4 regions of the Bradyrhizobium sp. BRP23 genome follow, and region 2 is predicted to be linked to each of the others. Evidence: predicted binding sites of a transcription regulator. Region 2 holds the regulator's gene; each other region holds the start of a gene.
What was found. Region 2 encodes LexA, which represses DNA repair genes until DNA is damaged. Its sites were predicted from a motif close to TGTTCNNNNTGTGTTCNG; they were not measured.
Positions count from the first base shown of each region.

Region 1 (7,690 bases), on a different contig from region 2:
CGGTAGGACAGCGCTTCGGCGAGGTGCAGCCGGCCGATCTTGTCGGCATGGTCGAGGTCGGCCAGCGTGCGCGCCACCCGCAGCACGCGGTGATAGCCGCGCGCCGACAGGCGCATGGTCTCCGCGGCATCGCGCAGCAGTTTGGCGCCTTGCGCATCCGGCTTTGCGATCTCCTCCAGCACGGAGGCGGGCGCCTCGGCATTGGTGCGGACATGGGGCAGGCCTGCATCCGCATAGCGCGCCAGCTGGATGTCGCGCGCCGCCGCCACGCGGGCGGCGACCTCGGCTGATCCTTCCGACGGCGGCGGCAGGATCAGGTCGGCGGCGGTCACCGCCGGCACTTCGATGCGCAGATCGATGCGGTCCATCAGCGGACCGGAGATGCGCGCCTGGTAATCGCCGGTGCAGCGGTCGATGCGGCCGCGCTTGCAGGCATAGCCGGGCTCGAACGCATTGCCGCAGCGGCACGGATTCATCGCCGCGACGAGCATGAAGCGGGCAGGGTAGGTGACGCGGTGATTGGCGCGTGACACCGCGACCTCGCCGTTCTCGAGCGGCTGGCGCAGCGAATCCAGCACGCGCGGATCGAACTCCGGCAATTCGTCGAGGAACAGCACGCCCTGATGTGCCAGCGAGATCTCGCCGGGCTTGGCGCGCGCGCCGCCGCCGGTGAGCGCGGCCATGCTGGCGGAATGGTGCGGCGAGCGGAACGGGCGTCGCGCCGTCAGCGCGCCGCCTTCGATCTCGCCGGCGACCGAGGCGATCATCGAGACCTCGAGCAGCTCGCTCGGCGACAGCGGCGGCAGGATCGAGGGCAGGCGCGCGGCCAGCATCGATTTGCCCGCGCCTGGCGCGCCGATCATGAGCAGATGATGTCCGCCGGCGGCCGCGATCTCCAGCGCGCGCTTGGCGCTTTCCTGGCCCTTGATGTCGCGCAGGTCGAGCGTCGAGGCGGGGGCCTCGTGCACCTTCGGCGTCGGCCGCGACAGCACCTGGGTGCCCTTGAAATGGTTGGCGATCTGGATCAGCGAGTGTGCGGCAATGATCTGGATGTCCGGGCTCGCCCACGCCGCCTCGGAGCCGCAGGACGCCGGGCAGATCAGTCCTTCCTCGCGCATATTGGCGCCGATCGCGGCGGGAAGGACGCCGGCCACCGGCGCGATCGAGCCGTCGAGGCCGAGCTCGCCGAGCACGGTGAAGCCGGTCAGCGCATCCGGGGGGATCGCGCCGATCGCGGCCATCAGCCCGAGCGCGATCGGCAGGTCGTAATGGCTGCCCTCCTTCGGCAGGTCGGCCGGGGCCAGATTGACGATGATCCGCCGCGCCGGCAGCGCCAGCCCCGAGGCGATCAGCGCCGAGCGCACCCGCTCGCGCGCCTCCGATACCGCCTTGTCCGGCAAGCCGACGATGGCAAAGGCCGGCAGGCCAGGCGCGACCTGCACCTGCACGTCGACCGCGCGGGCCTCGATCCCCTCAAAGGCGACGGTAGAAACCCGCTGAACCATGCCGAACCAGCCTGCCCATTGCTGCAATTAAGGGTAGCAGAGCGCGGCCGTTTCCGCAAGAACAATACGGGAACAATCGCTTGGCGGCCGATCAAATCCTAACCAGGCGTAAACGCGGTCCCGACACTACGTCTCGAATGCCAGCTTCTCTCCTCAGCACATTCCAACGAATGTCCGCTACTCCTAGGGCTGCGGGATGGGCCGTGGTCTAACGGGTGAACAGTTCAAATGCTTGCAAATCGCCGGAGAAGCGAACGTCGGGTGTGCAGCCGTCTCGCCAAGATTCATTTTGGCGCGGGCTCGCTGCCGCGGGATTGCACGATCACGGACATTTCGGATGGCGGCGTGAAAGTGGTGGCGGAATTTCTGGAAGTGCCGCCGCAATTCACCATCATCTTCGCGCCTGATTATTCCCGCCAATGCCGCCTGCGCTGGCGCATCGGCTGCGAATTCGGCGCCGAGTTCGTCGACTGAACCTCAACAGGCGCGCCTCCTTAACGGGACTTTAGCGTTAATGGGTAAGCATCTCTGATCAGTTGCCGAGTGATCAGAGTATGCCCAAGCGTTCGTTCCTCGCCTTATCCCCGGCGGGATATCTGTGTTCCGCCGTCCTGATCCTCGCCCTCGGCGGCTGTCAGACGGCCGGCATCGACGACGTCACCGGTGCGCTCGGCGGCAAGCGGGAGTCCGCCGCCAAGTTTGACGGCAAGTCCGACAGCAAGGCCGACCCCACGCCGGAGATGGACGCACTTCGCGAGCGTTATCGCGCCAAGCCGAGCGATCCCGCCATTGCTCTCGAATACGGCAAGGCGCTGCGTGGCAGCGGCCAGCGCGCGCAGGCGGTCGCAGTGCTGGAGCAGGCCGTGCTCGCCCGTCCCGGCAACAAGGCGCTGCTCGCCGGCTACGGCCGCGCCCTCGCCGACAACGGCAATTTCCAGCAGGCCTTCGACGTCCTCGGCCGGGCGCATTCGCCCGAGGATCCCGATTGGCGCATCCTGTCGGCGCAAGGGGCTGTGCTCGATCAGCTCGGCCGCAACGAGGAAGCCCAGCAATATTACGCCGCGGCGTTGAAGATCGTGCCGAACGAGCCGACCGTGCTGTCCAATCTCGGCCTGTCCTACATGCTGCAAAATAATCTCTCGAAGGCCGAACAGGTGCTCGGCCGCGCCCATCAGCGCAATCAGAACGATGCGCGGGTCCGCGCCAATCTGGCGCTCGTGCTGGGATTGCAGGGTCGCGAGGCCGAGGCCGAAATCCTCGTCAAGGCAGATCTGCCGCCGGACCAGGGCGCGGCCAAGGTCGCGGCGCTGAAGCAGCTGCTGGCGAAAAAGCAGCAGCGGGCGGACAGGTAGTCCGCCCTAGAGCATGATCCGGACCCGAAGGGCCGCGTCAGCGCAAAGTGTGAAGCGGTTTTCCCTCGCGACAAACGCGGAAGGCGTTTGCGCGGAGATCATGCTCAAATAAGCCGCGCCTACGACGCCTTGCGATGCGGGGCCGAGCTGCGCCCCGACTTGCCCTTCAGCTTCTTCAAAAGCGGCTCGAGCAGCGAGCGCTTCGGCTTCTTCACCTCGCCGCGGCCGGCGAGGCGGTTCGCCATATTCTGGAACAGAACGGTGGTGCGGTGGGTCCTGGAGACCTCCGCGATCATCTGGCCGTTATTGGCCGCGGTCGAGAACAGTTTCGAATCGAACGGGATCACCGCGATCGGCTGGCTCTCCATGGTCTTGGCGAAGGCCTTGACCTCGATCTCCGCACGCTTGTGCATGCCGACCTGGTTGAGGCAGTACAGCGGCGGCCGGTCGTTCGGTCGCGCCGCCTTCAGCACGCTCAGCATGTTCTTGGTGTTGCGTAGATTGGCGAGATCGGGCTCGGCCACGATCACGATGTCGTCGGCGTTCACCAGCGCGCGCCGGGTCCAGCCGGACCATTGATGGGGCACGTCGAGCACGATGCAGGGCGTCGTCATGCGCAGCGTGTCGAACACGGCATCGAAGGCTTCAGCACCGAAATCGTAGACGCGGTCGAGCGTGGCGGGCGCTGCCAGGAGGCTGAGGCGATCGGTGCATTTGGCGAGCAGGCGCTCCATCAGCGCCGTGTCCGGCCGGTCCTGCGACAGCACCGCGTTGGCGATGCCCTGCACCGGATCCTGGTTGTAGTCGAGGCCCGCGGTGCCGAAGGCGAGGTCGAGATCGATCACGACGGAATCGAGCGAGAGATCGCGGGCAATGGTCCAGGCCAGATTATGCGCGACGGTGGACGCGCCGACGCCGCCCTTGGCGCCGACCACGGCGATGACGCGGCCGGTGATGATGGCTTCCGAGGCCGAGAACAGGCTGCAGATCGAGCGGACCACGTCGATGGTCTCGACCGGGCCGACCACGTAATCGTTGACGCCGCGGCGCACCAGCTCGCGATAGGGCGCGGTGTCGCTGGGGCTGCCGATCACGACCACGCGTGTGCCGGGATCGCAGACGCCGGCGAGGTCGTCCAGTCCTTCGAGGATGTCGCGCGTGCCGTCGGACTCGATGACGATCACGTTCGGCGTCGGCATCGATTCATAGGCTTCGATCGCCGCGGCGAGGCCGCCGTCCTTGGCGCTGAGATGGGCCTTGGCGAGCCGGCGGTCCTGGCCAGCCGCGGTCACCGCCTTGAGCGTCTGCTCGGTCTCGCAGAAGGCTTGCACCGAAATGCGAGGAACCGGGGCGATGTGTTCCTCGGGATGCTGCGGATCGTCCGCGTCTTCGTCGTGGATGCCTGTCATTTGGCGGTATCGCTGAGTTTGGCCTTGTCGGATTCGGGATAGGTGGTCGTCGTCGTCGTGCCCTTGCGATAGCGATCGAACGCGATGTCGCGCCGTGCGGTATAGGCGGGCGTCTCGGCGCGCGGTTGCTCGAGGTCAGCCGGGTTGTCGATCATCGCGGCGAGATTGCGCTGGCTGGCGCAGCCCAGATTGAAATAGGGGCGGTTCTCGGTGTAGCCGGGGTTGAGGATGTTGGGGCCGACGTCTTCGGGCCACAGCCCGCAGGGGCCGGCGACCGCGGTGATCTTGGAATAGCTCAGGCGGATGGTGGGCAGCAGCCCGGGATCATCAGGGCGATAGGGCCGCTGGACGATGGCGCGCGACGGCACGCCGCCGGACATGAGCACCGAGCGGATCTCCTGATAGGTTGCGGCGGCCGCGCGCGAATTGGCGGTGTCGACCGGCACATCGACGACGACCGAGCCGGTGCCTTCGCGCATCCAGTCCCGCGCGATGCCCGCGACGTCCGAATGCTGCGCAGCCGAGAGGCCGCCTCTGCTCTTGCCGACGAAGATCACGATCGACTTCTTGCCTTCCTGCACCGCAATCGGATGGCGCTGGCGATAATCGGTCGGCACCGTCTGGGTGACGATCTCGGTGGTGTTGCAGGCGCCGAGCATGACGGAGAGGCCCGTCAGTGCCAGCGCGAGCCGCAAATTGCGCCGTCGATCGGCTGATGTTGTCGTCATCCCCTGATCCCTCCTGCCCCTGCCTTGCCCGGTCCCCAAACCGTTCGTCTCAGTCGATGATGAAGCCGAAATCGCCCGTCGTGCCGGCGACCGGATCGACACGGCTCGCGATGCCGTAGAGGCGGTTGACCCGGCCGAGCAGCGCCCTCTGCGCGTCCGAGGCCGGTGCGAAGCCGTCGTCGGGCCGCGACAATTCCTTCTGGGCAACCGCGCGCACCACGTAAGGCGTCACGATCACCATCAGCTCGGTCTCGTTGTTGACGAAGTCCTGGCTGCGGAACAGCGCGCCGATGATCGGCACCTGGTCGACACCAGGCAGTCCGTTGATCGCCTGCTTGGTCTGCTGCTGGATCAGGCCGGCCATCGCCATCGAGCCGCCCGAGGGAATCTCCAGGGTCGTTTCGGCGCGGCGGGTCTGGATCGATGGAATGGTGATCGAGTTGGTCGAGGACCCGGTCACGGCCTGCGTCAACGTGATCGAGTTGGTGTTCGACAGCTCCGAGACCTCGGTCATCACGCGCAGGCTGATGCGGCCTTCGCTGAGCACGACCGGGGTGAAGTTCAGCGAGATGCCGAACTTCTTGTAGGTGACCTGGGTGGTACAGACGTGAGTGACCGGATCGCAGGCGTAGCCCCCGGGAATCGGGAATTCGCCGCCGGCGATGAAAGTGGCGGATTCGCCCGAGATCGCGGTCAGACTCGGTTCGGCCAGGGTCCGCATGACGCCGGCGCTTTCCATTGCCCGCATCGTGGCGTTGACGGTGGCGACGCCCTTGGCGAGGCCGGTGACGCCGAGCCCATTGCTGCTGACGATCGGTCCGCCAGAGACCGAGAATGGGTTGGAATTGTTGAAATTCACCACCGCCGTGCCGGCATTCAGGCTGGCGCTGAGATCGACGCCGAGCTGCTTGACGATGTCGCGGCGGACTTCGCCGACCACGACCTTGAGCATGACCTGGTCGCGGCCGCGCACGACGATGTTGTTGACGACCTTGTCCGCGCCGCCGACCAGCTTTGCGGCAACGTCGCCGGCCTGCTGGGCCTCGACCGGGCTCGACACCGAGCCGGTCAGCATCACGCTGTCGCCGACGCCCTCGATCTGCACGCCCGGCAGCGACTGGCGCAGTGCCGAACGCATGCCGTTGAGGTCGCGCTTCACCGCGATGTCATAGGAGGCGACCTGCTGGCCATCGGCCGCGAAGAACACGACGTTGGTCTGGCCGACCTGGCCGCCGATGATATAGGCGCGCTGGGCCGAGCGGATCACCGCATTGGCGATCTTGGGATCGGCCACCAGCACGTCCTTGACCTCGCGCGGCAGGTCGATGACGACGGACTTGCCGATGCCGAGCGACAGAAAGCGCGACCGCGCCGGTGCGATAGTCCCAACCGACGATAAGCCGAGATCCGACGCCTGCATCGGCGCCTGGTCGCCGACCGGCGCCTCCGCAGCACTGAGGACGCCGGAAGCCGCGAGCAGCCCCAGCACCAACATCGTCCCCGCCAGAACCGAGCGCACGCGCTTCCACCGAATGCGCAAGCCCGTCCGATCACCCCCGTAGTTCATGCTGTCCCCATCACTTCTGTGACGTCAGTTGCCTTGCCTGGACGCCGTAACGGATTACGTTCACGCCGCCCGGGCGCTTGATCGCCTGGTCCTCGGGCGTGCCGTCGACTGCGTTGGCATCGACGATGCTGCGCAGCGCGAGTGTCAGAGTGCCGCCCTGCCGTGCGGCCGAAAGCGTGGCGATCTGGTCGGGCCGCAGCTCGAGCGTGACGGTCTTGCCGACCACCGCGTTCTGGCCCTCCTTTTCCTTCGGGGCCTGGTCGATCGCGAGCACACGGATGTTGGTGAGAATGACCTCGGACAGGATGAGGTCGTTGCCGCCGGTCGGGCCGTTGGTGTTGCCGCCGTCCGGATTCTTCAGCCGGCGGGTCAGGACGATGTCGACGCGGTCATTCGGCAGGATGAAGCCGCCGGCGCCGGTTTCGGCTGAAATCTCGGTGGAGACGGCACGCATCCCGGACGGCAGGATCGCGGCCATGAAGCCGGAGCCTTCGGCCTTGACCAGCTTCTGCTCGCGGATCGGCTCGCCCTGCATCAACGGCACGCGCGCGATCGAGCCCGCGATCTGGGTCGGTGCCTCGGGCCTGCTGTCGCGGCGGATGAAGGCGCTGCTGGCGGTTGCCGCGGGCCAGGCCTGCCATTGCAGGTCCTCGGGCTTGACGGCCTGGCCGAGCTGGATGTCGTTCTTGGCGATAAGGACCTCGACCGTCGGCAGCTTCTCGGCGACGGGCAGGACGGCCGCGGGCGGATTCTGATAGCCGCTCGCCAGATATGCAGCGACGCCGCCGGCGCCGAGAGCGATGACGAGAACGACAATGCGTGCGGTATTCATACGCTTCTACTCTTACGCGGGGCACTCGAACCGCACCTGGCGTGTTCCCCCGCATCGATGAGTAGGCAGCAAAAGTATAAGGGGTGTTGCGAGGCCGAACGTGATCGCCGGCCGCGATGCTGGTTTTCGGCAGATGGTGAACGCGGCGTTATTGGGTCGGCCAACAGCCCCGTAGTTTCACCTACGCGGGCACGTACGTTCGCACGGCGCGCGCGGCGTCATGGTGAATACGTCGTTAGCATCCCGGACTTCGCTAACGCTCCATCCGGGCTGCGCGCAGAGCTCTACTTCTTCCGC
Region 1 is NZ_JADYVW010000015.1:141,202-148,891, forward strand. Features, by position in the region: gene I6F24_RS30985 (YifB family Mg chelatase-like AAA ATPase) at 1-1,505, opposite strand, end outside; gene I6F24_RS30990 (PilZ domain-containing protein) at 1,734-1,979, shown strand; gene I6F24_RS30995 (tetratricopeptide repeat protein) at 2,060-2,857, shown strand; gene I6F24_RS31000 (AAA family ATPase) at 2,977-4,266, opposite strand; gene I6F24_RS31005 (CpaD family pilus assembly protein) at 4,263-4,994, opposite strand; gene I6F24_RS31010 (type II and III secretion system protein family protein) at 5,044-6,561, opposite strand; gene cpaB (Flp pilus assembly protein CpaB) at 6,572-7,393, opposite strand; gene gshB (glutathione synthase) at 7,678-7,690, opposite strand, start outside.
Region 1: I6F24_RS30985 (YifB family Mg chelatase-like AAA ATPase) is a predicted target of LexA. The motif match lies at 1,563-1,580, and genes of this name have one in related genera.

Region 2 (7,690 bases):
GAAGGGCCGCGCCAGGATCATGGTCGACGGCGGCTTTTGCCGCGGCACCGACATCGTCAAGGCGATCGCGGCGGGCGCCGACCTCGTCGGCATCGGCCGGCTGCAATGCTGGGCGCTGGCGGCAGCCGGCGAAGCCGGCGTCGCGCGGATGCTGGAGTTGCTCGAAGACGAGGTGCTGCGCTGCCTCGGCCTCCTGGGCGCCACCTCATTCGCCGAGCTCGACAAATCCTGCCTGCATCCGGCGGCCGCCACCAACGCGCCCAGCGTGTTCAGCGCGTTCCCGCTGTTCGACCACGAGCCCTATCGTTACTGACGCGCCATACCGAAGTGAAAAGGACGCAATGACATCGCTCTCTCCCGGCAGCGCGGATGCGCTGCTGTTCGACCTCGGGCGCGTTGTGCTCGACATCGACTTCTCCAAGGCGATCGCCTGCTGGGCGGGACATGCCGGCTGCCAGCCCGAGGCCATCATCGCGCGCTATGTGCGCGACGAGGCCTACCGGTTGCACGAGATGGGCAAGATCAGCGATGGGGACTATTTCGCCTCGCTGCGGTCCTCGCTCGGGATCGGCATCTCGGATGCGCAATTCCTGGAAGGCTGGAACGCGATTTTCGCCGGCGAGATGCCTGATATCGCCGAGCTGCTGCCGCGGGCGGCGAAGCAGATGCCGCTCTATGCCTTCTCCAACACCAATCGGCCGCACGTCGACCATTTCTCGAAGGAATATGCCGGTCTGCTCGGCCATTTCCGCGAGCTGTATCTGTCCTCCAGCATCGGCCTGCGCAAACCGGATGCCGAGGCCTTCGACCATGTCGTGGCGGCGATCGGCGTGCCGGCCGAGCGCATCGTGTTCTTCGATGACCTCGCCGAGAACATCGAGGGAGCACGGGCGCGCGGCTTGACCGCCGTGCATGTCACCTCGCCGCGTGATGTCGGGAACGCATTGAAAGCACTGGGGATCTGAGCCGCGGGAAAGCCCGGAGCGCGCTCACTTGCCGGAACAAAAACTGCTGAAGATGTGGAACCTGATCACTTTGTGCATTTTTATACAGAGTTCCGGGAACGGAATACCACCCTTCGGACTCATGAGTCCGTTGGGACTTCTACATTGGACTGATCGACGTGCTGGGCAAGACCTATCTCACCAAGCAAGCCTCTCTCCTGCTCGAATTCGCCAGAACCACCTCGGATTCTGACCTCTCCGCCAAGCTAATCAGCAAGGCCGCCGACCTGAAATCCCAGGCGGACCCGCTGCCGGACAAGGATCAGGGTCCCAAGCCGCCCGACGTCGCGGACATCAGTCCGGGCGATCCGACGGGGCGTTGAACGATGCTGGCCGTGGCGCTCGTCATTCTCGTCCTTGCCATGGCAATCCTCGTTCCGGTCTGTCTCGCCTTCCGCATCATGCCGCGGCGGAGCTGAGCCGACCTCCTCCACCCCCTGCGACCATGCAGGATAGATCATCCCGCGTGCTGCTTTGCCTCACGGCTGCACTCGGCTAGAACTCTCGCCGCCCATTGACTGATGTGCTCAGCAGGAGTTCGCCCGTGGCCCTGATGCCGGTTTCTGACGCGCTTGCCGCGGTGTTGGCCGGCGTCGAGCCGCTGGCTGAACAGATGGTTTGCCTCGACGAGGCCTACCATCGTGTGCTCGCCCGCGATGTCGCGGCGCGGCGCACGCAGCCGCCGGAGGCGATGTCGGCGATGGACGGCTATGCCGTGCGCACGGCCGACGCGGCAAACGATTCGAGGTTGACCGTCGTCGGCGAGGTCGCGGCGGGCCGGCCGTTCGCGGGAAGCGTCGGCCCCGGCGAAGCCGTGCGGATCTTCACCGGCGGCGTCGTTCCCGACGGCGCCGATGCCGTCGTGATCCAGGAGGACACGGCTGCCGACGGCAAACATGTGACGATCAAGGAAGCCGCCATTTTCGGCCGGCACATCCGCCCTGCAGGCGTCGACTTCCGCGAAGGCGACGTGCTGCTGCGCAAGGGAATCCGTCTCACCGAGCGCGATCTCGCCCTTGCCGCCGGAATGAATCATCCGCATCTCGCCGTCATCCGCCGCCCGAGGGTTGCCGTTCTCGCCACCGGCGACGAGCTCGTGATGCCGGGCACCACGCCTGGTCGCGGCCAGATCGTCTATTCCAACGGCTATGCCCTGCATGCGCTCGCCCGCAGCGAGGGCGCCGAGACCATCGACCTCGGAATTGCCGCCGATACACTGGAGGCGACGTCCGCCGGCATCCGCCGCGCGCGCGAGAGCGGCGCCGACATCCTGATCACGACCGGCGGTGCCTCGGTCGGCGACCACGACCTGGTCCAGCAGGCGCTCAAGGGCGAAGGCATCGCGATGGCGTTCTGGAAGATCGCGATCCGGCCGGGCAAGCCGATGATGCACGGTCGGATAGGCGCGATGCGCGTGATTGGCCTGCCCGGCAATCCCGTGTCGTCCTACGTGTGCGCCTTCCTGTTCATGGTCCCCTTGATTCGCGCCCTGTCGGGCCGTTCAGCGATTCATCATCGGCGCGAGCGCGCCGTGCTGGGCCGCGATCTCGCCGCCAACGACCAGCGCGAGGACTATCTGCGTGCGCGGCTGGAGGAGCGCGACGACGGCACGCGCGTCGCCCTTCCGGTCAGCCATCAGGACTCCTCCCTTCTTGCGAATCTCGCTGCGGCACAGGTACTTCTGGTGCGCGCACCGTTCGCGCCGAAGGCCGAGGCCGGCACGCCTTGCGAGGTGCTCCGGCTGCCCGTCTGAGCCGCCCAGCCACACGCATTCCGCGAGCTTGGCCGCGTTCACCATAAATTAAGCAGTTGCGGAACACATATCGAACATATAGTGTCCGTTCATGATTTGTTTCGAGGATGTAGCGGCTTAGTGCCGGCTTCATCGTGTCGGAATCGAACGACATCAACCGGGGGACTTTGGTCGAGATGTTGACGCGCAAACAATACGAGCTTCTGCGGTTCATCAGCGAACGTCTGAAGGAAAGCGGCGTGCCGCCGTCCTTCGACGAGATGAAGGATGCGCTCGACCTGCGCTCGAAGTCAGGCATCCATCGCCTGATCACTGCGCTCGAGGAGCGCGGCTTCATTCGCCGCCTGCCCAACCGTGCCCGTGCCATCGAGGTGATCAAGCTGCCCGAGCTCCAGGCCGCCGCCGGCAATCGCCGTGGCTTCACCCCGAGCGTGATCGAGGGCAATCTCGGCAAGGTGCGCGCGAGCTCCAGCCCGCCCGCGGACGAGGGCGAGCGCCCCGTCGCGGTGCCCGTGATGGGCCGCATCGCCGCCGGCACGCCGATCGAGGCGCTGCAGACCCGCAGCCATACCATCAGCGTGCCGCCGGACATGCTCGGCTCGGGCGAGCACTACGCGCTCGAAGTGCGCGGCGATTCGATGGTCGAGGCCGGCATCCTCGACGGCGACATGGCGCTGATCCAGCGCAACGAGACCGCCAATACCGGCGACATCGTGGTGGCATTGATCGACGACGAGGAGGCCACGCTCAAGCGCTTCCGCCGCCGCGGCGCCTCGATCGCGCTCGAGCCCGCCAATGCCGCCTACGAGGTCCGCATTCTTCCGCCGAACCGCGTGAAGATCCAGGGCAAGCTGATCGGGCTTTACCGGAAGTACTGATACGGGAAACATCAAGCGCCGCGCGCGTTTCGATCGGCATCGGCGATCCAGGATCGGAGCGGATACTTGTCCGCTCCGGCTGGACGGTTTCTCTGGTTCTGCGCCGGCTGTCCGGTCCATCTTCCCGCGCGACATTCGCCCGCGCAGGCGCGCAGCAATCTCGCTCTGCTTCACCGGTAGAGTTGTGCCGGCAGTGCTGATAGCTCCGGCCGAATGCAAGGACGCGAGGTTTGTTCCTATCGAATCCGGGAAAGATAATGTGATCGCGCGCTGCGGACGCGAGCCGCAGATTTGCCCATAACCGAGCAGAGCGTTGTATGCTTCCACTCTGATAGAGGCCTGCGCCTCGAAAGAGACGCGGGTCGCTATCCCAGCATGAGGAGCACCCGATGTGTGACTACAGCCTGCATGCCGTCGCGACGCGCCCCGCCGAAGTCGGCGAGACGATCGTCACGACAACCTTCCGCGGCACCTCGACGCGCGGTTTCGCTTCCGAAGCCGATCCCTCCGTCGCGGTCTGTCTGCTGCCGGGGACGGAGCTCGCTTTCGCCGACAACGTCCGCTACGACAACCGCTGGATCTGGACGCGCACCGTGAACTCTCGCGTCGGCAAGTTCGGCAAGATCGACCCGCACATTCCCGATCGCCATCATGACGCGATCGAATTCCCCGACGGCAAATACGTGCTGGTGACGCAGCTCGTCGAAGGCCAGCGCGCGACCGTGCTGCAATTGCCGGTGACGCAGCCAGCCCCCGAGCGCGAGCACAAGCCGCAGATCGTCGCCGACACGCGGCCCACGATCACGCGCCTGCCGATCGGCTGACGCCCTTCGGCCGACAGGCCGAGCCCGGGATTGAAATTGCCGTCGCCGGCCGAAGGCCGGCGAGCCCGGCAAGTTTGTGTTTCAGGACATTCGATCGGCGAGCCCACCGCCGCGCCTCGTCGTCGCACGAAGTTTGGGCCGTGCTGCCCGCATTTTGAACGTCCGCTCCGCAGCCAAATGACCGATGCTGTCGTGGTTTGAGGCGGCGGACACGCTCGATGAAGACCTTCATTCGCGTCGTTGAACTTTGGGTACCCGACCGGACGCGCATGCGGCTGGAATTCGGCGGCGGCCTCTACGACGATGGGCTGTCCGCGTTCAAAGCCGTCAGCGAAGAGCTGCACTTCGGATATGACGAGGGACTTCCAGGCAAGGCCTGGGCCTGTGGCCACCCCGTCATCCTCACGAAATTCGCCAACTCCTATTTCAAGCGGACCGATCAGGCCGCTGCGGCCGGCCTCACCTGCGGCGTGGCGGTGCCGGTGTTCGCGGGCGAATTCCTGCAAGCCGTGCTGGTGCTGTTCTGCGGCGACGACGAGGCGCATGTCGGCGCGATCGAACTCTGGCACAACGATCCTGATCTCTCGCATGAGATGGGGCTCGTCGATGGCTATTACGGCACCGCGGACATGTTCGAATTCAACTCCCGCCACACCAGATTTCCGCGCGGCTTCGGCCTGCCCGGACGCACCTGGAAGGCGGGCCTGCCGCTGATCATCAAGGACTTGCACGACGCCAAGAGTTTCCTGCGCTGGGAGGACGCCGCCAAGGTCGGGATCAATCTCGGCGTCGGCGTGCCCTACCGAACCGGTACCGACCAGACCTGGGTTCTGACATTCCTCTCCGCGCAGGCAACGCCGATTGCGCGACGCTTCGAGATCTGGGTCCCGAACGAGGACCGTTCGGCGCTGGTCTTTCGCGCCGGCGATTGCAGCGCGCAGACCGACCTCGCCGCACGCTATGCGGCGCAGTCCATCGCCAGGGGCGAAGGCAGCATTGGCGGCGCCTGGGCCGCCGGCATGCCCGCGCTCAACGACGATCTCACCCGTGACGGCTCGATCGCCGGCTCCGAAGCCTGCGCAGCCGGGCTGAGCCGAATGGTGGCCCTGCCGGTCATCGGCAACGGAGGGCTTGACGCCGTGCTGGCCTGGTATTTGTGATCCGCGTCAATCGTCGGCCTGCAAGTCGGCCTCCGATGGCGTTGCGTCCCGGTTGCGGGGCACGGCCGCCTTCGGCACGAGGCTGCCGTCGAAATCTCCCTCGCCGGCGCCGGCCGGCAGCCAGGGACGGCTTGCTCCCCTCGTCCTCACCGCCTGCACTGAAAAGCCCTCGCCGCGTCTCGTCAGAGCCAGTGCGCCCTGACTGGCAAGACGCGCCCGATCGACCACCATCGCCGCGCAATCGGGTGGCGCAGGCCGCGCCGTCACCACCAGCGCGGCGCGGCTGCAATCATCGGCCAGCGCGTCGATACGCGTCGCCAACGCGATCAGTCGTCCGTCCGCGAGCGGCGCCACGCAGCCGGTCTCGTCACACGACACCCCACTCGCCAACGAGGCGTTGCCGGCATCGCGCGGATCGGCATCGGCAGCCAACCACTCCTTCAGCAGGAAGCTGTCCTTGCTGGCGCGGATCACCTGCAAGCGCCCATCGCCGCCCCGGACCGCGACGCTCGCGCCATCCCCGGCAATCAGGATATCGGGCTGCCGCACCGACAGTCCCCAGAGGATCGCTGCCAGCAGCACCAGGGCGCCGGACCAGCGCAAGGGCGTGCGCAACAGGCCCATCACGATGAGCCCGAGGCTCGCTGCAATCAGCGGCGCGATCCCGAAGGCGGGAATTCGGCCGACGGCGCCCGGCAGGGCCGCCACCCAGCGCGCGACCAGGACCATCCACTCGATGCCGATCCCCATCAACCACCAGAACACGCCGTCGAGCCCGAAGGGCGCCGCGAGCAGCCCCAACAGCCCGGCCGGCATCACCAGCGCCGAGACCACCGGCATGGCGCCGAGATTGGCGAGCACGCCGTATGGGGTCACGCGATGGAAGTGGAAGGCGGCGTATGGCGTGGTCGCGAGCCCCGCGATCAGCGAGGCCAGGAACAGCATCGCGATCTCGCGGCCGCCCCACAACGCGATCCGCGCCGTCGCGGAATGATCGGGCGAGGCGAGCAGGTTCGGCATGCCGATCTGCACCAGCGCCACCAGCCCGAGCGTTGCCGCAAACGACATCTGGAAGCTTGGATGCACCAACGCCTCCGGCGCGACCGCAAGCACGATCAGCGCGGCAACCGCCAGCGTGCGGAAGGTGATGGCGCGGCGGTCGACCATCACTGCGATCAGCACCACCGCCGTCATGAAGAACGATCTTTGCGTCGCAACCTCCGCGCCCGACAGCAACAGGTAGAACGCGGCCGCGACCAGCGCCGCGGCGGCCGACCATTTCTTGATGGCGGAGCCGGCCGCCAGCCCCGGGATCAAGGCCAGCAGCGCGCGCACCGCGAAGAAGACGACGCCGGCGACGACCGCCATGTGATAGCCGGAGATCGACAGCACATGGCCGAGTCCCGAGACGAACATGGCATCGTTCACGGGCGCGGTGATCGCATCGCGCCGCCCCGTGAGCAGCGCCGTCGCGATCGCGCGGTTATCGCCTTCGAGCGTTGCGCGGATGCGCGCATCGATCGCATCGCGCAGGCCCTGCATGAAGGCCGCGTAGCGCAGCCGCAGGCCGCCAGCATCCGGCGGCGTGGACGCCGTGATCGCGCCCATCACGAAGCCGGAGGCGCCGATGCCCTGGAAGAACATGTCGCGCGAGAAATCATAGCTGCCGGGGCGCACCGGCGAGATCGGCGGCATCAGCCGCGCCTTCAGCTGCACGAAGCTGCCAACCTCAGGCGCCGTGCCCTTGCGCACCGAGAGGCGGACGCGCTCGAGCTTGACGTCGCTGCGCTGCGCCTCCATCGCGCTGACGCGCAGCACGAAGCGGTCGGTGCGCTCGCGGATGTCGCGCGCTTCCACGAAGCCCGACAGCGACACCGAATAGAGCGGTTTTGCCAAAACGGTGTGCGCGATACGCGCGGTCTTCCAGGTCGCCACGGCAAAACCAGCCGCGACCGCCGCGAGCATGATGGCGGGCGCAAACAGCCGGCTCCGCCGGAGCAGCACCGCGCCGAGCATCAGCGCGATGGCTGTGGCAGCAACCACCCACAGCACCGGCTCATGATCGGCGGCG
Region 2 is NZ_JADYVW010000008.1:179,293-186,982, forward strand. Features, by position in the region: gene I6F24_RS22620 (alpha-hydroxy acid oxidase) at 1-313, shown strand, start outside; gene I6F24_RS22625 (HAD family phosphatase) at 342-965, shown strand; gene I6F24_RS22630 (hypothetical protein) at 1,124-1,327, shown strand; gene glp (gephyrin-like molybdotransferase Glp) at 1,549-2,757, shown strand; gene lexA (transcriptional repressor LexA) at 2,934-3,635, shown strand; gene I6F24_RS22645 (hypothetical protein) at 4,025-4,459, shown strand; gene I6F24_RS22650 (GAF domain-containing protein) at 4,678-5,619, shown strand; gene I6F24_RS22655 (ComEC/Rec2 family competence protein) at 5,626-7,690, opposite strand, start outside.

Region 3 (7,690 bases), on a different contig from region 2:
AGACCAGCTGTGCAAAGCTCGCGGCATGGCTCTCCGGAAAGCCGTAGGATCCAAATCCCTTGATCTGGTCAAAGCAGCTTTTGGCGAAGTTGGGATCGTAGCCGCGCGCCACCATGTTGCCGATCAGCTTCTCCTCATATTGGCCGATGGTGCCGACATTGCGGAAGGTCGCCATCGAGCGGCGCAGGCCGTTGGCTTCCTCGGAGGTGAAATGCGCGGCCTCGATCGCAATGCGCATCGCCTGCTCCTGGAACAGCGGGACACCGAGCGTCTTGTGCAGCACCTTGTAGAGTTCGTCCTTGTCGCCATGCTCCGGCGACGGAGACGGATAGCTCACCTTTTCCAGCCCGTTCCGCCGCCGCAAATAAGGATGCACCATGTCGCCCTGGATCGGCCCGGGGCGCACGATCGCGACCTCGATGACGAGATCGTAGAAGGTGCGCGGCTTCAGCCGCGGCAGCATGTTCATCTGGGCGCGGCTCTCGACCTGGAACACGCCGAGCGATTCCCCGCGGCACAGCATGTCGTAAACCCTGGGGTCGTCCTGCGGGACGCTCGCCAGCATAAAACGCTCGCCCTTGTGCTGGTCGATCAGATCGAAACATTTCCTGATGCAGGTCAGCATGCCCAGCGCCAGCACGTCGACCTTCATCATGCTCAGTGCATCGACGTCATCTTTGTCCCATTCGATGAAGGTGCGGTCGTCCATCGCGGCATTGCCGATCGGCACATAGGTGTCGAGCCGGTCCTGGGTCAGCACATAGCCGCCGACATGCTGGGACAGATGGCGCGGGAATTCGATCAACTCGGTCGCAAGCTCGATCGCGAGGTTGATCATGGGATTGTTCGGATCGAGCCCGGCCTGCCGGACCTGCATGTCGTTGAGGCCCTTGCCCCAGCTGCCCCAAACGGTGTCGGCGAGCGCGGCAGTGACGTCCTCGGTCAGGCCGAGCGCCTTGCCGACGTCGCGGATGGCGCTGCGCGGGCGGTAGTGGATGACGGTGGCGATGATCGCGGCGCGGTGGCGGCCGTAGCGGCGATAGACATATTGCATCACCTCCTCACGGCGCGAATGCTCGAAATCGACGTCGATATCGGGCGGCTCCAGCCGCTCCTTGGAGATGAAGCGCTCGAACAAGAGGTCCACCTTGGTCGGATCGACCGAGGTGATGCCGAGCACGTAGCACACGGCCGAATTCGCCGCCGAGCCGCGCCCTTGGCACAAAATGTTCTGGCTGCGCGCGTAGTGGACGATGTCATGCACGGTGAGGAAGTAATGCGCGTATTTCAGCTCGGCGATCAGCGCGAGCTCCTTGTTCAAGGTGGCGCGCAGCTTGTCGCCGATCTTGCCGCCGAAATATTTGTCGACGCCCGCCCAGGTCAGATCCTCCAGATGCCCTTGCGCGGTCTTGCCCGGCGGTACCGGCTCGTCGGGATATTGATACTTGAGCTGATCGAGCGAGAACTCGATTGCGTCCGCAAAGCGCATGGTCTGCGCAATCGCCTCGGGAAAATCGCGGAACAGCCGCGCCATTTCGCGCGGCGTCTTCAGGAAGCGCTCGGCATTGGCCTCTAACTTCCGCCCAATCGCCTCGATCGTGGTCTTTTCCCGAATGCAGGTCAGCACGTCCTGGAGCGGACGGCGGCCGGGATCGTGATACAGCACCTCGTTGGTCGCGAGCAGCGGCACCTTGGCCTTTGCGGCGAGATCATCGAGCCGCAAGAGGCGACGCTTGTCGTCGCCGCGATAGAGCAGGCTCGCCGCCAGCCACACGCCCTCGGCACGGCTCGCCTTCAGCTTTGCGAGGACATCCAGCGCCCGCGCCAGCTCGAAACGATGCGGCAGCGTCAACACCAGGAGCTGGCCTTCCGAGAATTCCAGGAGATCGTCAAGCCTGAGATGACACTCGCCCTTTTCGATCCGCGTGATGTCATCGCCACGCTTGCCCCTTGTCAGGAGCTGGCACAGCCGGCCATAGGCCGCGCGATCGCGTGGATAGACCAGGATGTCGGGCGTGCCGTCGATGAAGACGATGCGAGCGCCGATCAACAGTTTCGGCTTGTGCAGCACCTCGTCATTGTCGAGCTCCTGATAGGCGCGCACCACGCCGGCAAGCGTGTTGTGGTCGGCAATGCCGATCGCGGGAATCCCGAGCTTGCTCGCCTGATGCACATAGGCGCGCGGATCCGAGCCGCCGCGCAGGAAGGAGAAATTGGTGGTGATGCCGATCTCGGCATAGCTAAGCGTATTCATGCGAAGAGACCGTGCACATACCAGCCGGGAGACGCAGGCTTGCCGTCACCGTCGAACACCTCGCCTTCATAGAGACCGTCGCGAAAGATCCAGAAGCGCAGGCCTTCGGCATCCTCGATGCGGAAATAATCCCGCGTCAGCTGCTTGCCGTCCTGCCGCCACCATTCCATCGCGATGCGCTCGGGCCCCTCTACCCGCACCACCGCATGCAGCGCGCGCCGCCAGGTGAATTGATGCGGCGGACCGTCTGGCACGGTCGCGAACGGCACCTTGATCGGCTCCGGCTTGTCGAACAGCCGCAAGGGACGCAGCGGCGGCTCGCTCGCGACGCGCGCCGGCCATTCGGCCTGCATGGCAGCAGCGAGATGATGCTGCGCCGATGCGGCCAGCACCGCGCTTTCGGGGATGTGGGTATCCTGCGGCAGGTGCACGACGACACGCCTGCCGCCGATCCGCGCGGCGATGCGGTCGATCAGCGCCGCGAGTTCGTCATTGTCGTGGACATGGGCATCGAGATCGCGCTGCTCCTGCACCACGATCTCGGTGCGGCTCGCCGACAATCGCACCATGTCGAAGCCGAAACCGGGATCGAGGGGATCGGCGAGGGCATCGAGCCGCTCGCGGAACAAGCGGTCGACCACGGCGCTTCGCGTCACCGGACGCCCGGTCTCGACCGTGATCGTGCGCACCACGCCGTCGGTGCGGAAGAACGCGGCTTCAAGCCGCCGCGCGCCTTTGCCCTGCTTCTCCATGGACGCGATCAACGTGTCGGCGAGCCGCGACAGCGTCATCGCGATCATGGTGTCGGTTGCGATCGGCTCGGCAAAGCGCTTCTCGACGATGTAATCGGGCAGCGGTTTGCGCGGGCTGATCGGCGCATCACCCTGCCCCAGCGCATGGGCGAGCAGCGTGGAGAAGCGCGCGCCGAACCGCGCCGTGATCTCGGAGGCGCTGCGCGAGGCGACGTCGCCGATGGTCTTCAGCCCGGCACGGCGCAGGCCGGTGGTGATGGCTTCACCCGCACCGAGCGCGGAGACTGGAAACGACCTGATCGCCTCCGCCTCGCCGCCATCGGCCACGATGGTGCCGGATACCTGCCGCGTCAGCGTGCGGGCGCAGACCGAGGTGCCCGCGATCGCCGCGCTGACGGCAAAGCCTTGCCGGTCGAGCGCCCGGACCAATGTCCGCAACAGCGCGGCCTCGCCGCCGAACAGATGCGCGCAACCGGTGATGTCCAGGAACAGCCCGTGCGGTGGATCGAGCGCCACCAGCGGCGTGAAGCGGTCGCACCAATCGGCGATGTCGCTGAGCGTCTTCGTATCGGCCACGGTATCGGCGTCGAACACACGCAAATCCGGGCACATCGCCCGCGCATTGGCCAGCGGTTGGCCGATATACAGGCCGAGGCGCTCGGCGGCCTCGTCCAGCGCATGGATCACCAGCGCATTGTTGTCCTTGATGACGACAATGCTCGGCTCATGGTTGGTTTTACCCAGCCCGGCGCTGCCAAGGAACCGCTGGATCCTGTCGATGGGCAGGCGCGGCAGCCACAGGCTGAGGATACGTCGACGGTTCACTGAACTGGCACTCATCACAATTCCATTCCATGATCCACCGGCCGCAGGGGCCATGACGATTGCGCAAGAGCTCGGCATCGAACACCGGCGCGCCCCAGGCACTCCACACCGAGCCCGGCGGCGAAGGCGCCGCACGCAGCATCCATCGTGTCTCCGCGGTCGAGGGCAGCGGCTGCGCGGCCATCCGCAGCAAGAGGCCGGTCACGCCCGAGCCTTGCGCGGCCAGCGTCAGCTTGCGGCTCGCCACCAGATCGAACTGCCTGGTCTCGCCCCAGAGCTCGAGCACGACGGCGCCCAGCGCATCGCAGGCGAGCGCGTCGGCCGAGGTGCGTAGCGCGCTCTCGACATCGGCGGCGCGCACCATCACCACACAGCGCGGATCGAGGCCGAGCTCGGATAGCCCGCTCATCGACAGCGCGCCGGTTTCGAGCTCCGAAAAATCCTGCCGCACCCACAATAGCGGCCGGCGTGCGCTCACGCGTCCCGCAAGGCCCATGACAAACCCCGTCGCGGCCGCGCCCTGTCGCCCCTCGCAAAACACCTCGTGGATCGCCGCGCGCGCGAGCCCGCCCTTCAGCGCGGCGTCGGCCGCGCCATGGCCGAGTACGATGCGATCGCGCGGATGCACGACTTCCGCCGTCTCGATGCGCTCGATCTGGCCGCGCAGGATCGCAAGCGCGCTCATACGTGCGCCGCTCATGCTCGCCGCTCCTCAGAGGTGATTGCCGATGGCTCTCAAAAAGAGAACCAGCGGCTGGCTCATTTGTTCATGATATGTTCTAATATAAAGCTAACGGCGCCGGCAGAGTCAATCGAATTGGCGCATCCAAAGATTCATGAGCGGAATCAAAGAGATTCAAACATGGACGTACAACGCAAGCTGGAGATTCTGGCGGATGCCGCCAAATACGACGCATCCTGCGCCTCCAGCGGTACCGAGAAGCGGGATTCCAGCGACGGCAAGGGCATGGGCTCGACCGCGCCGGGCATGGGCATCTGCCATTCCTACGCGCCGGACGGACGCTGCATCTCCCTGCTCAAGGTGCTGCTGACCAACGCCTGCAATTACGATTGCCTTTATTGCGTCAACCGCGCCTCCTCGAATGTCCCACGCGCCCGCTTCACCATCGACGAATTGGTCAGGCTCACGCTCGACTTCTACCGGCGCAATTACATCGAGGGCCTGTTTCTCTCCTCCGGCATCATCCGCAGCCCTGATTACACGATGGAGCAAGTGGTGAGCGTCGCGCGAAAACTGCGCGAGGAGCATCATTTCCGCGGCTACATCCATCTGAAGACCATTCCCGAGGCCGACGACGCGCTGATCGCCGAGGCCGGCAAATATGCCGACCGCCTTTCGATCAACATCGAGATGCCTGAGGAGACGAGCCTGCAGCAATTCGCGCCGGAGAAGGACGTGCGCGCGATCCGCCGCACCATGGGCCGGCTGCGGCTGAAGCTGGACGAGGCCGAGGAGAGCCGCAGCGCCAAGACGAAGGCCAAACCGCAGCGCTTCGCGCCCGCCGGACAAAGCACGCAGATGATCGTCGGCGCAGATAGCGCCTCCGATCACACCATTCTCCACACCAGCGCCAATCTCTACGGCGCCTACCGGCTGCGGCGCGTCTATTACTCCGCCTTCAGCCCGATCCCCGATGCCAGCCGCGCGCTGCCCCTGCGCGCGCCGCCGCTGCTGCGCGAGCACCGGCTCTACCAGGCCGACTGGCTGATGCGGTTCTACGGCTTCGATGTCGGCGAGATCGTCGACGACAGCGCGATGCTGCCGCTCGACATCGATCCCAAGCTGGCCTGGGCGCTGCGCCACCGCGACCGCTTCCCGCTCGACGTCAACCGCGCCAGCCGCGAGGAGCTGCTGCGCGTTCCGGGCTTCGGCACCAGGACGGTCGAACGCATCCTCGCGACGCGGCGCACCACCACGATCCGCCTCGCCGATCTCGCGCGGCTGCATGTGCCCCGCAACAAGGCGCTGCCGTTCATCGTCCTCAGCGATCACCGTCCCTCACCGCATCGTCTCGATGCCGCCGGGTTGATCGAACGGTTCAAGCCGAAAGCAACGCAACTGGGATTTGGCTTCTGATGCAGTACATCATGCTCGACACCGAAACCGATTTCGACGGCTGGCGCAAAGCCGCGCGCAGCCTCGTGCTCCATCACGTGCCGCCCGGCGCGGTCACCTGGACCGTGCAGGGCCACGAAGCCGAGCTGTTCGCACCGTCCTCGCCGTCTCCAATCCTCGAGGTGAACGACGGCACGTTCACCGTCTCGGCAAAATTCGTCGAGCTTGCCAAGGCGGCGATCCTGCATCGCGACGGCGAGCGCTTTGCGATCCTGTATCGCCTGCTGTTCCGGCTGAAGGACAATCACGATCTCATTGAGGTCGCGACCGACCCCGATGTCGCGCTTGTCACGGCCATGGCGAAAGCGGTCTATCGCGACGAGCACAAGATGCATGCCTTCGTGCGCTTCCGCGAGATCGGCCGGGAACGCCAGGCGCACTACGTCGCCTGGTTCGAGCCGGAGCATCACGTCGTCGAGCTCGCCGCGCCGTTCTTCGCCAAGCGCTTTGCCGACATGCCCTGGTCGATCCTGACGCCGGACCTCTGCGCGCATTGGGACGGCCATGCGCTCTCGTTCACGCCGGGCGTCAGCAAGAGCGAGGCGCCGGGCGAAGACCGGCTGGAGGAAACCTGGCGGCGCTACTATGCCAGCATCTTCAATCCGGCCCGGCTCAAGGTGAAGGCGATGCAGGCCGAGATGCCGAAGAAATATTGGAGGAACCTGCCCGAGGCTTCGATCATTAAGCCCTTGATCGAGGACGCCGAGCGCATGACCGGCGCCATGATCGCCAATGCCGCAACCGATACGCACAAGCCTCAGAAGCGGCCGGAGGCTCCGATGAAACGCAAGTCAGCTGCCGACGATCTCGAAACGCTCCGCGAGGAGGCCGCGCATTGCCGCGCCTGCCATCTCTACAAGGACGCGACACAGACCGTGTTCGGCGAAGGGCCGAAGAATGCCAACATCATGCTGGTCGGCGAGCAGCCCGGCGACAAGGAAGACCTCGCCGGCCATCCCTTCGTCGGCCCGGCCGGGCAAATGCTCGATCGCGCACTGGAGGAGGCCGGCGTCGACCGCAAGAAGGTCTATGTCACCAACGCGGTGAAGCACTTCAAATTCGTGCCGCGCGGAAAGATCCGCCTGCACCAGAAGCCGAACACACCTGAGATCCGGGCGTGCCGGCAATGGTATGAGCGGGAAGTATCGGCGATCCAGCCCGATCTCATCGTGGCAATGGGCGCCACTGCCGCGCAGAGCGTGTTCGGCAAGATCACCCCCATCGGCAAGAACCGCGGCCGGCTGATCGAGCTTCCCGAAGGCCGCAAGGCGCTGGTGACCGTGCACCCGTCCTATTTGCTGCGACTGCCTGATCCCGAAGCCAAGGTTCTGGAATATCGGCGCTTCGTCGAAGATCTGAAGATCGCCGCCGGCCTGCAGAAGAAGGCCGCACGGGCTGCGTGAATACAGTGGGAAATGGCTTCACGCCGTTGTCGACGATCCGATTTCTCAAATAGACAAGGACCCGTGGAATGCACGGGCCCTTCATCTGTGCTTCGGACCCGGTCCTACGACGCCGCGAGCTGCTCCTCGACCAGCTTCACCCAATAGGACGTGCCGTAGACGATCGCCTCGTCGTTGAAATTGTAGGCGGGATGATGCAGGCCGGCGCTGTCGCCGTTGCCGCAGAAGATGAAGGCGCCGGGCCGCGCTTCCAGCATGTAGGCGAAATCCTCGCCGCCCATCAGCGGCGCCATCTCGTGGACATGGGCCTCGCCCGCGA
Region 3 is NZ_JADYVW010000001.1:401,486-409,175, forward strand. Features, by position in the region: gene I6F24_RS01870 (error-prone DNA polymerase) at 1-2,254, opposite strand, end outside; gene I6F24_RS01875 (DNA polymerase Y family protein) at 2,251-3,846, opposite strand; gene I6F24_RS01880 (DNA repair protein) at 3,743-4,531, opposite strand; gene I6F24_RS01885 (putative DNA modification/repair radical SAM protein) at 4,694-5,929, shown strand; gene I6F24_RS01890 (UdgX family uracil-DNA binding protein) at 5,929-7,371, shown strand; gene I6F24_RS01895 (M20 aminoacylase family protein) at 7,476-7,690, opposite strand, start outside.
Region 3: I6F24_RS01880 (DNA repair protein) is a predicted target of LexA. The motif match lies at 4,596-4,613, and genes of this name have one in related genera.

Region 4 (7,690 bases), 120 kb from region 2:
CGCGGCATGGCCCCGTCCTACCGCGCCCCGCCCGGGCCGGCAAGCCGGGCAGGTTTCCTAGCCCGTTTCCGGTCCAGCCCCTCCGAAAATGTCCCGTTGGGCGTCAGCGGCAGCCGGTTTGTTTCGTCCTCGGGCGGCCACGAAACAAAACGGAGCGCGAACGAAACCATTTCCCACATCGGCGAAGACGTCCGGAAACTGGCCATGGTTACTAATCCGGCCAACGAATGACGGGCCGCGTACTGGGCGTAGGCGGCCGCATCACAGGGGACTGTCATGATCAAGACCATTTCAGCGATCGCTCTGTCTGCGTGTGTTGCCGCGGCCCTCACCCTCCTGCCCGGCTTTGCCCCGAAGGTCGAAGCCAGCGTGCCGCAGCCGCTGGCCAAGAGCGACCGGCTCGACATCCGCAGCATCGGCCGTGACTGCTCGCAGCAGGCCTGGCCGAACTTCGAAGCGTCCTGCCTGCGTAGCGCCGGCACCAAGGCCAACGTCCGCGAGGCCCGCCTCGTGACCGCCAACCGCACGCCGTAATCGGATCTGTTCAGGTTCGCGTCGGGCGGGTCCCTCAAGACCCCAGGAATTTTTGTGACGTCTCGTCGCAGACTACGCGACGCTCGCGCCCGTCGGAATGGCCCGACGGGCGCGATCTCGTTCAGGAGGCACTATCGGCTGCGAGGAACGGCGGGTGGATGAGTCCCGATTCGCCAGCCTCTATTCCCCGTTCGCTCCATTCCCGTTCTCGGCCTCTTCCGTGATGTGCTCGACTGACACCACGTGCTCGTCCTCGGCGGTGTCGAACACGATCACGCCTTGCGTCGAGCGGCCGGCGATGCGGATGCCTTCGACCGGGCAGCGGATCAGCTGGCCCTTGTCGGTGACCAGCATGATTTGATCCGCCTCCTCCACGGGGAACGAGGCGACGAGATTGCCGTTGCGGTTGTTGACGCTCATGGCGACGATGCCTTTGCCGCCGCGGCCGGTGGTGCGGTACTCGTAGGACGAGGTCCGCTTGCCGTAGCCGTTGACGGAGACGGTCAGCACGACCTGCTCCTGCGCCGACATCTCGACATAGCGCTCCTGCGGGAGCTGGAAGCTGCCCGAGGTCTCCTCGGCCTCGGCATCGGCCGGCGCCTCGTCTGCGGCGGCTTCGCCCGCGACCGCGCGGCGCATCTTCAAATAGGCCGAGCGCTCGTCCGAGGTGGTGTCGACGTGGCGCAGGATCGCCAGCGAAATCACCTTGTCGCCTTCGCCGAGCGCAATACCGCGCACGCCCATCGAGGTGCGCCCGGTGAATACGCGCACATCGGTGACGGGGAAGCGGATGCACTGGCCGCCGGCAGCGGTCAGCAGCACGTCGTCGCGCTCGGTGCAGATCTGCACGTCGACGATCGCCTCGTTGTCGTCGAGCTTCATGGCGATGATGCCGGAGCGGCGGACGTCGACGAAGTCGGACAGCTTGTTGCGCCGGACGTTGCCGCCCGTGGTCGCGAACATCACGTCGAGCTGGCCCCAGGTCGATTCATCCTCCGGCAGCGGCATGATGGTGGTGATGCGCTCGCCCTGCTCCAGCGGCAGGATGTTGATCATGGCCTTGCCGCGCGCGTTCGGCGCGGCCATCGGCAGCCGCCAGACCTTTTCCTTGTAGACCTGGCCGCGCGAGGAGAAGAACAGCACCGGAGTATGGGTCGAGGCGACGAAGAGCCGGCTGACGAAATCCTCGTCGCGGGTCTGCATGCCGGAGCGGCCCTTGCCGCCACGGCGCTGCGCCCGGTAGGCCGACAGCGGCACGCGCTTGACGTAGCCGGCGTGCGAGACCGTGACGACCATGTCCTCGCGCTGGATCAGGTCCTCGTCCTCGACCTCGCCCTCCTGCTCCATGATCACGGTGCGGCGGGGCGTGGCGAACTCGGTCTTCACCTCGGCAAGCTCGGTCTTGATGATGTCCAGGATGCGCGCGCGTGAGCGCAGGATCGCGAGATAGTCGCCGATCTCCCCGGCGAGCTTCGACAGCTCGCCGCCAATCTCGTCGCGGCCGAGCGCGGTGAGACGTGCGAGACGCAATTCGAGGATCGCCCTCGCCTGCTCCAGCGAGAGGCGGATCGTGCCGTCCTCGTTGATCCGGTGACGCGGGTCATCGATCAGCGTGATGATGTCCTCGACGTCGCGCGCGGGCCAATCGCGCGTCATTAGGGTGTCACGGGCCGCCGCCGGTGTCGGCGAGGTGCGGATCACCTTGATGATCTCGTCGATGTTGGCGACCGCGATGGCGAGGCCGACCTGCTCATGGGCGCGCTCACGCGCCTTGCGCAGCTTGTACTTGGTGCGCCGGGTAACGACCTGCTCGCGGAAGCCGACGAAGATCGTCAACATATCCTTCAAGTTCATCGTCTGCGGACGCCCGGAATCGAGCGCAACCGCGTTGACGCCGAAGCTCGTCTGCAGCGGGGTGAACTTGTAGAGCTGGTTCAGTACCACGTCGGGCACGGCGTCGCGCTTGAGCTCGACGACGACGCGATAGCCCTCGCGGTCGGACTCGTCGCGCAGGTCGGAGATGCCCTCGATCTTCTTTTCCTTGTAGAGCTCGGCGATGCGCTCGACCATCGTCGCCTTGTTCACCTGATACGGAATCTCGGTGATGACGATCGCCTCTCGATCCTTGCGAATGGTCTCGAACGTGACCTTGCCGCGCATCACGATGGAGCCACGGCCGAGATGGTAGGCGCTGCGGATGCCCTGGCGTCCAAGGATGATGCCGCCAGTCGGGAAATCCGGGCCGGGAATGATGTTGATGAGCTCGTCGATGGTCAGCGAGGGATTGTCGATCAGCGCAATACAGGCGTCGATCACCTCGCCGAGATTGTGCGGCGGGATGTTGGTCGCCATGCCGACGGCAATGCCGCCCGCGCCGTTGACCAGCAGGTTCGGGAACCGCGCCGGCAGGACCACCGGCTCCTTCTCGGAACCGTCGTAATTGTCCTGGAAGTCGACGGTGTCGCTGTCGATGTCCTCGAGCAGCTTCAGCGCGATCTTGGTCAGGCGGGACTCGGTGTAGCGCATGGCCGCCGCCGGGTCGCCGTCGACCGAGCCGAAATTGCCCTGCCCGTCCACCAGCAACTCGCGCATCGAGAAGTCCTGCGCCATGCGCACCAGCGCGTCGTAGATCGCCTGGTCGCCATGAGGGTGGTATTTACCCATGACGTCACCGACGATACCGGCGGACTTCTTGTGCTTCTTGTCGGGCGTGAAGCCCTGCTCGTTCATCGAGAACAGGATGCGCCGATGCACCGGCTTCAGGCCGTCGCGCGCATCGGGCAGCGCGCGCGACACGATCACGCTCATGGCGTAATCGAGGTAGGACTTCTTCATCTCGTCGAGGATGGAGACGGGGCGAATGTCCGAGGGTTGCGCCGGCTGGTCGCCGGGCTTGTTATCGTCGTCAGCCAAGGGGAAATCCGGTGAGGTTTTATCTGGGAATCATATAGCGCATCACACCCCTGATAACCACCCTTGCCGAGCTTTGGGGAAGCGCTTTTTCCCACTGTTTTTCCAGAGACTTACGCCCTTCGCGCCACGGCCGCGGACGGGGCCGGAACGGACTGGGCGGAACCGGCTCTCACGCCCCGAAAGTCACCCGGTGCATGATGCGCCCAGGCACCAGCGTGAACAGTCCCGCCACCACCAGGGCGCCGAAGAAGATCAAGATCATCATCCGCCGGTGGTCGGCGACGCGATGGGTGCGCGCACGCCATACCGCCAGCGGCAGCACCGCCAGGGTGAAGATCGACAAGAAATGGATCGGGCTGAACGGCCCGACCAGACGGATCTCGTGGATCCAGAACGACGAGGCGGCCACGAACACCATCAGGACCACCCAGATCCAGCCGATAGTCCGGTGCGGCAGCGTGCCCTTGGGGGCGGAGAACTGGAAGAGGCCAAGCACAAGGGCGGCCATTGCGGCAAAGGCATGCAGCGGGACCACCGGCGCGGCCTCAAGCAGCGGCGCAAGGCTCATGCAGGGCTTCCTCGTGTCCGGCGGAGACTGATGTGAGTATGATTAACATAAAAGTTAATATCATTCACATCACATCTCGCCGAAGACTTGAGGCGCACATAAGCTTAGGCCGGAAAAGCCGTCGACCAAAGAACTGTATTTATGTAGCAGGAACTCTCGGAAGCCCGCCCGAAAAGCACCGACCAATCATCCCGCCGATACCTGACCGATCGTCTCCGAGAGCGGCAAAGTGACCAACGTCCTTTTCGTCTGCAGCGCCAATCGCCTCCGCAGCCCTACCGCCGAGCAGGTGTTTTCGACCTGGCCCGGGATCGAGACCGACTCGGCCGGCATTTCGAACGGCGCGGACGTCTTGCTGTCCGCCGAGCAGATTGAATGGGCCGACGTCATCTTCGTCATGGAAAAGACCCACCGGACCAAGCTGAATCGGAAATTCCGCTCCAGCTTGTACAACAAACGGGTCATCTGTCTCGACATTCCGGACGACTATGAATTCATGGATCCTGTCCTGGTGCGGATCCTTGAAAACCGAGTTGGCCGTTATCTGCGCCGAGACTAGCCGCCTCTTCCGAAGTTCTAGAACGGGATATCGTCGTCCATGTCGCTGTTGCGGCCGCCGCCGGCGGCAACGGGACGGCGCGGCGCGCTGCTGACGGGTCCGGAGGAGCCGAAGTCGCCGCCCGGCTCGTCGCCGAAGCTGCCACCTCCGCCGCCGCCACCGCGGCCGTCCAGCATCGTCAGCGTTGAGTTGAAGCCCTGCAGCACGACCTCGGTCGAGTATTTCTCGACGCCGCTCTGGTCGGTGTACTTGCGGGTCTGGAGCGCGCCTTCGATGTAAACCTTTGCGCCCTTCTTCAGATACTGTTCGACGATCTTGCAAAGCGGCTCAGAGAAGATCACGACGCGATGCCACTCCGTCTTCTCCTTGCGCTCGCCGGTGTTCTTGTCGCGCCAGGTCTCCGAGGTCGCGATGCTCAAATTCGCGATCGGCCGCCCGTCCTGGGTGCGGCGGATTTCGGGATCCTTGCCGAGATTTCCAACCAGAATGACCTTGTTGACGCTTCCCGCCATCGCCGCTCTCCACTCCGAATGCCACTGAATTTCAAAAGGGCGAATCCGCTGCCCGCGTTCCTCTGCGCCCGCTAGGGCGACCCTATACGCTTGCGGGCACCGATCAGCCTGCCACCCCCAAGGTTATCCCCACATATAGCATCGCGCGCACGTTTGTTCCAGATTTGTTCTTCATCATGGGCGGGCAGACATTTTCCCGCGTGCCGCGAAAAACGTCAGCCCCGAATGGAACCTTTTCGAGTTCCCTTGAATAGGAAAAAACTCTTAACATTCATCAAGTTGGAACCCATTCAATCAATCCGCAAGTGTGGCATTCCGGAGACGGACTCTGCCCTTTCCTTAGGCTACCTTTGCCTTGGAATTGATTCATATGGGTGTCGCGTCTGATCAGCCGCTTCGGGGACTTTCATGAAGCGGACGAAACTTGGGGAGACTGCAATGAATAAGATTCTTTTCGGCGTAATCAGTGCAATGGCATTGGGGCTGTCGGCTCCGGCAAGCGCGGCGGATATGGCTGCGCGTCCCTACACCAAGGCTCCGGCCCCGGCGGTCGCCGCGGTTTACGACTGGAGCGGCTTCTACATCGGCGTCAACGGCGGCGGCGGCACGAGCCGCAAGTGCTGGGACTTCGTGACCCCGGTCACGGGCGTTCTGGTGGCTGAAGGCTGTCACGATGCGACCGGCGGCACGGTCGGTGGTCAGATCGGCTACCGCTGGCAGTCGGCCAATTGGGTGTTCGGCCTCGAGGGCCAGGGCAACTGGGCTGACTTCTCGGGGGACAACGTCAGCCTCCTCTTCCCTGGAAGCGCTTTGGTCACCGGTGATCGTAACCGCTCTCACATCGATGCTTTTGGCCTGATCACGGGCCAGGTCGGTTACGCCTGGAACAACGTGCTGCTCTATGTGAAGGGCGGCGCCGCCGTAGTCGGGGACAAGTACGACGTCTATGCCGCGCCTGGCACGCCTGGCGCCGGCACGCTGCTGGCGTCGGCTCGCGAGACCCGCTGGGGCGGCACCGTTGGCGCCGGCCTGGAATTCGGATTTGCTCCGAACTGGACGCTCGGCGTCGAGTACAACCACATCTTCCTCGGCGACCGTACGATCGCCTTCACGACGCCTGCGGGCGTTGCCTTCGGGAGCGATCGCATCAGTCAGGACGTCGACATGGGTCTAGTCCGCCTGAATTATCGCTTCGGCGGCCCGTTGGTCGCGAGGTACTGATATCCCTCTCATTTCGCGAGCAAATGGAAGGGCCGGCCCTGCGCCGGCCCTTCTTTTTTTCGGCACATGCCTGGACGTAAATAAGTCAGTAACCATCACCTTTTGGACTGTTGTGGCTTTTCGGAGACACAACTTGCGGCTTTGGTGGTGTAAAGACGGCGTCAGTTGGGCCGTTTGAGTCCGCTGCCCTTCCGCCACGGAAGGCAACAACAGAAACTGGGACTGGGATTAAGTTGAAAATGAAGAAGGTTTTGTTGGCTTCGGCCTGTTTGTTCGCTCTCGCGGCCCCCGCTTCGGCTGCTGATCTGGCAGCCCGCCCCTACACCAAGGCGCCTGCGCCTGTTGCCTCGGTCTACAACTGGACCGGCTTTTACCTGGGTATCGTCGGTGGCGGCGCCTGGGAAAACAGCTCCGATGATCCGCGCATGCAGGGCGGTTTCGTCGGCGGCACCGTTGGCTACAACTGGCAGACCTCCAACGTCGTGTTCGGCATCGAAGCTGATGGCGCGTGGGCTGACGTAAACGCCTCGGCGACCGGTCTTGTTGATTTTGGTGGCGCCCTCGTTCCCACGACGGTCAGTTCGCGTATCGACGCGCTCGGCACCGTGCGTGGTCGCATCGGCTGGCTCGCTTCCCCGAGCGTCCTGCTGTACGCCACGGGTGGTTACGCCTGGATCAACAACAAGATCAGCGTCAGCGCGCCCCCTGTTCTGAGCCTCTCGGAGAGCCAGTTCCATTCGGGCTGGACGGTCGGCGCGGGCGTCGAGGCGATGTTTGCTCCGAACTGGTCGGTCAAGGGCGAGTACCTCTATCGCAGCCTGGGCGGCGAGACCTACTTCTCGGGCGTCTTCCCGGTCAACACCGGCACTCTCGACCTCCACACCGTGCAGGTCGGCGTGAACTACCACTTCGGCGGCCCGGTCGTCGCCAAGTACTGAGCTTCGTCTCTGACGCATCATCGTCACGAAAGGCCGGCCTCGCGCCGGCCTTTTTGTTTGTTGCGGCCGCCCGTTCGCTCGCGCTTTTCGAAGGGGTGTGGCCGCTGGGTGACACAACCTTTGGCTTCAATGGTGTAAAAGCAATGACGTTGCTTGAGTCATAAGGTCCGCTGCTCTTCCGCTCTCCGGAAGACCGGAATGAGAAATGGAAGTGGGGAATGGATATGAAGAAGCTTTTGCTGGCTTCGGCCAGCTTGTTCGCACTCAGCGCGTTGGCACCGGCCTCGGCGGCCGATTTGGCAGCCCGCCCCTACACCAAGGCTCCGGTGGCACCGATCGCGGTGTACAACTGGAGCGGTTTCTACCTCGGCGCCAACGCCGGCGGTGGCTGGAGCCGCAACTGTTGGGATCTCACCAGTGTCGGCCCCTTCGTGGTCGCTCCGGC
Region 4 is NZ_JADYVW010000008.1:55,461-63,150, forward strand. Features, by position in the region: gene coaD (pantetheine-phosphate adenylyltransferase) at 1-8, opposite strand, end outside; gene I6F24_RS22025 (hypothetical protein) at 277-534, shown strand; gene gyrA (DNA gyrase subunit A) at 715-3,447, opposite strand; gene I6F24_RS22035 (DUF2306 domain-containing protein) at 3,617-4,015, opposite strand; gene I6F24_RS22040 (low molecular weight protein tyrosine phosphatase family protein) at 4,245-4,574, shown strand; gene I6F24_RS22045 (single-stranded DNA-binding protein) at 4,592-5,086, opposite strand; gene I6F24_RS22050 (outer membrane beta-barrel protein) at 5,525-6,307, shown strand; gene I6F24_RS22055 (outer membrane protein) at 6,547-7,245, shown strand; gene I6F24_RS22060 (outer membrane beta-barrel protein) at 7,470-7,690, shown strand, end outside.
Region 4: I6F24_RS22045 (single-stranded DNA-binding protein) is a predicted target of LexA. The motif match lies at 5,241-5,258, and genes of this name have one in related genera.